DNA from 2 places in the Streptosporangium sp. NPDC049046 genome. Region 2 is predicted to be linked to the other one. Evidence: predicted binding sites of a transcription regulator. Region 2 holds the regulator's gene; the other holds the start of a gene.
The links. The regulator HrcA, encoded in region 2, represses chaperone genes, less so after heat shock. The targets are predictions, from matches to a motif close to TTGGCACTCTCNNNNNGAGAGTGCCAA.
Positions count from the first base shown of each region.

Region 1 (3,276 bases), on a different contig from region 2:
CGTCCTCGGCCACGACGGTCGCCGGGGCGGTGCCGTCCCACGCCGAGGTCGCGGCGAGCACGTTCACCACGTCACCCGGCGAGAGCAGGCGCGCGGTCTCGGGATCGGCGACCCGTACGGGAGTGGCGACCGTTCCCCGGCCGTGGGCGGCGAGCAGGCCGGGGCCGAGCAGGCGGACGTCCGTCAGCGGCTCCCCTCGCCTCGCGGGACCCGTCAGGACCTTTCCCGCGAACGGCGTGCCGGGCCTCAGGGCGCCGTCGGGGGCCGTACCGGGTCTCAGCGGAGCCGGTATCAGGTCGGCCGTCCCCAGCACGCCTCCGGACAGATCCCTCGCGGCGACCAGGACGGTCACCGAGGCGGTGTCCTGACGCAGCGCGAGGATGGCGCAGCCCATCGCCGCAGCGGCGACGACGGTCGCGATGAGACGGTGACGACGGCCGAGGAAGCGGCGCAGAGCGCGCATGGCTGACTCCAGGAGTGGGGAGTCGGGCGGCGCGGTGCCCGCGATGGGTGGTGGGATCACTCAGCGAAGTGACGGAGTGGCGGTGGACCAAGGCCAGGGCGGCTGCGGCCCGGCGCGACTACGGCCAGGCCGCCACGGCACAGCCCGGCCGCTACGAAAAAACGGTCAGCCCGGAAGCTCGAAGGGGAGCTTGAGGCCGTCCAGGACGTCGGGGCAGGGGCAGGTGCGTTTCTCCGGGAGTGCGGCGACGACGTCGCCGATGAGGGAGCGCATGCGGCCGACGTTGGTGGCGAAGAAGGAGAGGACCTCCTCGTGGGTGACCCCCTCGCCCGCCTCCACCCCGGCGTCGTGGTCGGTGACGAGGGAGAGCGTGGTGTAGCAGAGGGCGAGCTCACGGGCGAGGATCGCCTCGGGGAAGCCGGTCATGCCGACGATCGACCAGCCGTTGCCGCTGAACCAGCGGGACTCGGCGCGGGTCGAGAAGCGCGGGCCCTCGATGACCACGAGAGTGCCGCCGTCGACGACCTCCCAGCCCTCGGCGGAACGCGCGGTGGAGATCGCCGCCGTACGGCCCAGGGGACAGTAGGGGTCGGCGAAGGAGACGTGGACGACGCCGCCCGCGTCGTAGTAGGTCTGCGGGCGGCCGATGGTGCGGTCGACGAGCTGGTCGGGAACGACCAGGGCGCCGGGACCGATCTCGGCGCGCAGCGAGCCGACCGCGCTGGGGGCGAGGACCTGGCGGACGCCGAGGGAACGCAGCGCCCACAGGTTCGCCCGGTAGGGGATGCGGTGGGGTGGGAAGCGGTGGTCGCGACCGTGGCGGGGCACGAAGGCGACCGAGCGCCCTCCGATGCGGCCGACGGTGACGACGTCGCTGGGCGGGCCGTACGGCGTGGTGATCTCGACTTCTGTGGCGTCGTCGAGCAGGGAGTAGAAACCAGAGCCGCCGATGACCCCGATGTCCGCGCGAGTGACCATGAAGCTGAGGCTAGCGCCACGAACCGACCACTGAGGACCCCCGATGACGGCCTGTGGATAACCGAGTTCGCCGGGTAATCATCGGGGGTTGACGAGGCTGAGGGGGTTGAGGGCGGGGAGGGGGTGAAGGAGCTGGGGACGGGGGCAAGAGGGCTGGGGAACGGCTCCGGGCGCGCGGCTCAGGAGGCCGCGGCGGCCGTGCTGCTCGTGGCCTTCGCGGGCTTGGAGTCCGACGAGGTCGAGGAGCTCGACGACGAGGACGACGAAGAAGACGAGGACGAGCTCGACGAGTCGGAGGACTTCGAGGCGCCGGAGTCCGAGGAGCCGGAGGCGCTCGACGAGCCGTTCGCGGAGGTCACGGTGCTCGACGACGACGACCGGCTGTCGGTCCGGTAGAAGCCGGATCCCTTGAAGACGATGCCGACCGCGGAGAACACCTTGCGCAGGTCGCCCGCGCAGCTCGGGCACTCGGTGAGAGCATCGTCGGAGAACTTCTGGACGATTTCGAACTGGTGGTTACAAGCGGTGCAGGCGTACTGGTAGGTGGGCACGCTCTCCTCCTCGTGTGATCCGCGCCGATTGGCACTCTAGTGGCGCGACTGCTAATGGTATGCAGCTGACAAGCTTAAACGCGAGTCGGGGTCCTCGCATTCCGTAGCCGGATTCCGATCGGATGAGGCCGTAGCGAGGGCGAATCCCCTGCTCAGAGGGCCTGTCGGGACGTCACGTCCCCTTCTCGCCGTACCATCCGGCGAGCTTGCCCCTGCGGCTGATCGCGCGCATCCGGCGCTCGACCACGTCCCGGCAGGCGGCCGTGGCGACGACGAGAAGCTGATCGTCGACCCTGATCCTCGTGGAGTCGGAGGGGACGAACGAACGGCCTTCCCGCACGATCAACGTCACCTGGGCGTCCCTGGGCAGCCGCAGCTCGAAGATCTCCACGCCCTGCAGCTTGGACGTCGGCGGCACCTTGACCTGGAGCAGGTCGGCGTTGAGCTCCTCCAGCGGCGCCGACTCGACCTCCAGGTCGCGGGCCTCCTCCGGCCTGGTCAGCTTGAGGAGTTTCGCCACGAACGGCAGCGTCGGCCCCTGCAGCAGGGTGTAGACGATGACGATCACGAAGACCTCGTTGAACACGAACTTGGCGGTGCCGTCGGGGACGGAGTCGGCCGCCCACGGGATGGTCGCGAGCACGATGGGCACCGCGCCGCGCAATCCGGCCCACGACAGGAACGCCTGTTCCCGCCAGCCCAGCCGGTCGATGCGGAGCAGCCGGGCCAGCAGCGCGGAGACGATGATCGATGCGGGGCGGGCCACCGCGACCAGGATCAGCCCGGCGACCAGGCCGGGTACGAGCGAGGACGGCATCTCGGAAGGGCTGGCCAGCATCCCGAGCATCACGAACAGGCCGATCTGCGCGAGCCAGGCCACGCCCTCGGCGAAGCCCCGCGAGGCCGCGCGGTGCGGCATCTGCGAGTTGCCCATGACCAGCGCCGCGAGGTAGATCGCGAGGAAGCCGCTGCCGTGCAGCAGCACGGCCCCCGCGTAGGCGACGAACGCGAGCGCGAGCACCGCGATGGGGTACAGGCCCGAGATGGGCAGCGCGATGCGGCGCAGCGCGTACGCGCCGAGCGGGGCGACCGCGAGGCCGACGGCGGCGCCCACCGCCAGCTCGAAGAGCACGTCGACCAGCGCCACCCCCAGGCTGGGAGAGGCGGCGGTGCTCAGCAGCATGACGGCGATCACGGTGGGGGCGTCGTTGAAGCCCGACTCGGCCTCCAGGATGCCCGCGAGGCGCGGCGGCAGGGGCAGGCGGCGCAGTACGGAGAAGACGG
Region 1 is NZ_JBEZEZ010000023.1:7,492-10,767, forward strand. Features, by position in the region: gene AB0B96_RS28735 (RcpC/CpaB family pilus assembly protein) at 1-463, opposite strand, end outside; gene AB0B96_RS28740 (S-methyl-5'-thioadenosine phosphorylase) at 629-1,441, opposite strand; gene AB0B96_RS28745 (FmdB family zinc ribbon protein) at 1,621-1,992, opposite strand; gene AB0B96_RS28750 (potassium/proton antiporter) at 2,165-3,276, opposite strand, start outside.
Region 1: the regulator HrcA is predicted to act here: its motif matches at 2,021-2,047, upstream of AB0B96_RS28745 (FmdB family zinc ribbon protein).

Region 2 (3,276 bases):
CAGTCTCCCGCCAGAACGTCACGCTCGTACATCACCGACCGCCACCCTCTCTCGCCGGGGATCAGGTGGGACGCTAGCAAACACCGGCGTCACCTGCCGTAGGGTCCCGGCTGTCCCCACTGCCCCATCGACGACGCGGCGGCGGCCTGGCGCTTGCGGGCGCCGCTGCGCTTCACCAGCACGACGATCGTCACGACGATGGCGAGCAGGATCCCGATACCGGGGATCAAGAACAGGGCGGCCACCCCGCCCACCAGCGAGTCGGCGGACAGTTCCCTGCCCACGCCGAAGGTCGTGCCGTCGGCGGGGTCGGCGGAGCACTGGACCTGGTAGTCGCCCGCCTGGTCCACGCCGACCCGCAGGCCCATCTCCCAGGTGACGCCGTCGGATCCCGCGACGGTCTGCTGGATGTCCGGCTTCTGCAGGCGGGGCGTGCTCGTACCGCCGGTGAGCGTGCACTCGAACTTGGTGGGCCCGCCGGTGGCGACGTAGATCGCCGGCTTGTCCGCCGGGTCGAGCGCGACCGTCGCGGTCTCGCCGGGGGCGAACGTCCGCGTCGGGGCCGCGTCGGTGACCGCGCCGAGGATGCCACCGGCGAAGCCGCCGATGCCGACGACGATGCTGACCAGGGCGAGCAACCAGACCCCGACGATCCATCCGATGCCAGGCTTGATCTTTCCGCTGGGAGGCGGTCCCTGCGGGGCGCCGTAACCGGGAGGGGCGTAACCGTACGAGGGGGGCTGCTGGCCGTACGGCTGCTGACCGTATTGCTGGCCGGGCTGCTGCTGGCCGTACTGCTGACCATACGGCTGCTGAGGGCCGCCGTGACCGGGGCCGCGGGAGGCGTCGCCCGGATAAGAACCGAAATCGTTGGACATGTGCAAATTGTGGTGGGTATCGCTTGGATCGCGATAGCAGTTGACTTGACAAAGGCTTGCCGTCATCATCCACCGCTTTCGCTTATCGCGCCTTCCGTGCGGGGGCCGTACACTTGGCACTCGGGAACACAGAGTGCCAAGCCTCGTGTTTCCCTCTGAACGCAGGCAGGGAGGTGACCACGTTGGTCGACGACCGCAAGCTCGCCGTGCTCCGCGCCATCGTCGAGGACTACGTGTCCACCAACGAACCGGTGGGGTCGAAGGCTCTCGCGGACCGGCACAACCTGGGGGTGTCCCCGGCGACGATCCGTAACGACATGGCGATGCTGGAGGAGCAGGGCTACATCGCCCAACCCCACACCAGCGCCGGCCGGGTGCCCACCGACAAGGGCTACCGGCTCTTCGTCGACAGGCTCTCGCAGGTGAAACCCCTGTCGAGCGCGGAACGCAAGGCGATCGAGAGTTTCCTCGCGGGCGCCGTGGACATCGACGACGTCGTCATGCGGACGGTGCGGCTGCTGGCCCAGCTCACCCGGCAGGTCGCCGTGGTGCAGTATCCGACGCTGACCCACTCGACGGTCAGGCACGTCGAGCTGGTGCCGCTGAGCGAGCGCCGGCTGATGTTCGTGCTGATCACCAACACCGGCAGGGTCGAGCAGCGCGTGATCGAGGTGCCCGACGTCATCGACGAGCAGCGCGTGGCACACCTGCGCGCGATGCTCAACGCCTCCCTCGACGGATGCGGGCTCACCAGCGTTCCCGACCGGGTCGCCGATCTGCCGGAGCGGTTGCCCGCGGAGGATCGACCGCTCGCGGCGACTATCCTGTCCGTACTGCTCGAGTCCCTGGTGGACAGGCATGATGAGAAGATCGTTTTTGCCGGGGCCGCCAACCTCGCGGGAGCCGACTTCACCGTCGGGCTCCGCGACGTGCTGGAGGCCCTGGAAGAGCAGGTCGTGCTCATGCGACTGCTCGGTGAGACCTCGGACCTTTCCGCGCTGACCGTGCGGATCGGCTCGGAGAACCCCTACACCGGACTCCAGGGCACATCCATCGTCGCCGCTGGATACGGTTCCGGGGACAAGCAACTCGCCCGGCTCGGTGTGCTGGGCCCGACGCGAATGGACTACCCGGTCACGATGGGCGCGGTGCGCGCGGTGGCACGCTACGTCAGCCAGATTCTGGCTGCATCATAAGAGGTCAACGAAAAGTGGCTAAGAGCGACTACTACGGCACCCTCGGGGTGCGCCGTGACGCCAGTGCGGAAGAGATCAAGAAGGCGTACCGCCGCCTGGCACGCGAGTTGCATCCCGACGTCAACCCCGATCCTGAGACTCAGGAGCGCTTCAAGGAGATCACACAGGCCTACGAGGTCCTGTCCGACTCCGGCAAGCGGCAGATGTACGATATGGGTGCCGACCCGTTCGCCGCGGGCGGCGGTGCGGGCGCCGGGGGCTTCGGCGCCGGCTTCCCGTTCAGCGACATCATGGACGCCTTCTTCGGCGCGGCCGGTGGAGGCGGTGGCCGAGGCCCCCGCTCCCGTGCCCGCCGCGGGCGCAACGCGACCATCAGGGTCGAGCTCGACCTGCGCGAGTCGGGCTTCGGCACCACCCGCGAGCTGGTCGTCGACACCGCCGTGGTCTGTGAGGTCTGCACGGGCTCAGGGGCCGCGGCCGGCACCCACCCCGACACCTGTGACATGTGTCATGGCCGGGGAGAGGTCTCCCAGGTCACCCGGTCCTTCCTCGGCCAGGTCATGACCTCCCGCCCCTGCCCCCAGTGCGGCGGCTTCGGATCGATCATCCGCAACCCCTGCCAGGAGTGCTCGGGTGACGGCCGGGTCCGCACCCGGCGGACCATCAAGGTCCGCATCCCGGCCGGTGTCGAGGACGGCACCCACATCCAGCTCGCCGGCGAAGGCGAGATCGGCCCGGGCGGGGGTCCGCCCGGAGACCTGTTCCTGGAGATCGTCGAGCGTCCCCACGAGATCTTCGAGAGGCGCGGCGACGACCTGCACTGCACCGTGCAGATCCCGATGACCGCGGCCGCGCTCGGCACCATCCTGACCATGGAGACGCTCGACGGCGCCGAGGAGCTCGACATTCGTCCCGGCACGCAGTCCGGGCAGACGATCCCCCTCTACGGGCGGGGCGTGCAACGGCTGAACGAGACGGGCCGAGGCGACCTGCTAATCCATGTGAACGTGGAGACCCCCGCCCGCCTCGACGCTGAGCAGGAGACCCTCCTGAAGGAGCTCGCCAGGCTCCGCGGCGAGGAGCGCCCGCCCGGTAAGTTCGCCCCCGGGCAGCAGAGCTTCTTCTCCCGCCTGCGGGACGCTTTCAATGGCCGCTGACCAGGTCTCAACGGCCGCTCCGCCCCGCTTCCGGTCGCGTCGTCA
Region 2 is NZ_JBEZEZ010000008.1:101,141-104,416, reverse strand. Features, by position in the region: gene AB0B96_RS13355 (DUF3097 domain-containing protein) at 1-32, opposite strand, end outside; gene AB0B96_RS13350 (hypothetical protein) at 90-878, opposite strand; gene hrcA (heat-inducible transcriptional repressor HrcA) at 1,061-2,074, shown strand; gene dnaJ (molecular chaperone DnaJ) at 2,089-3,231, shown strand.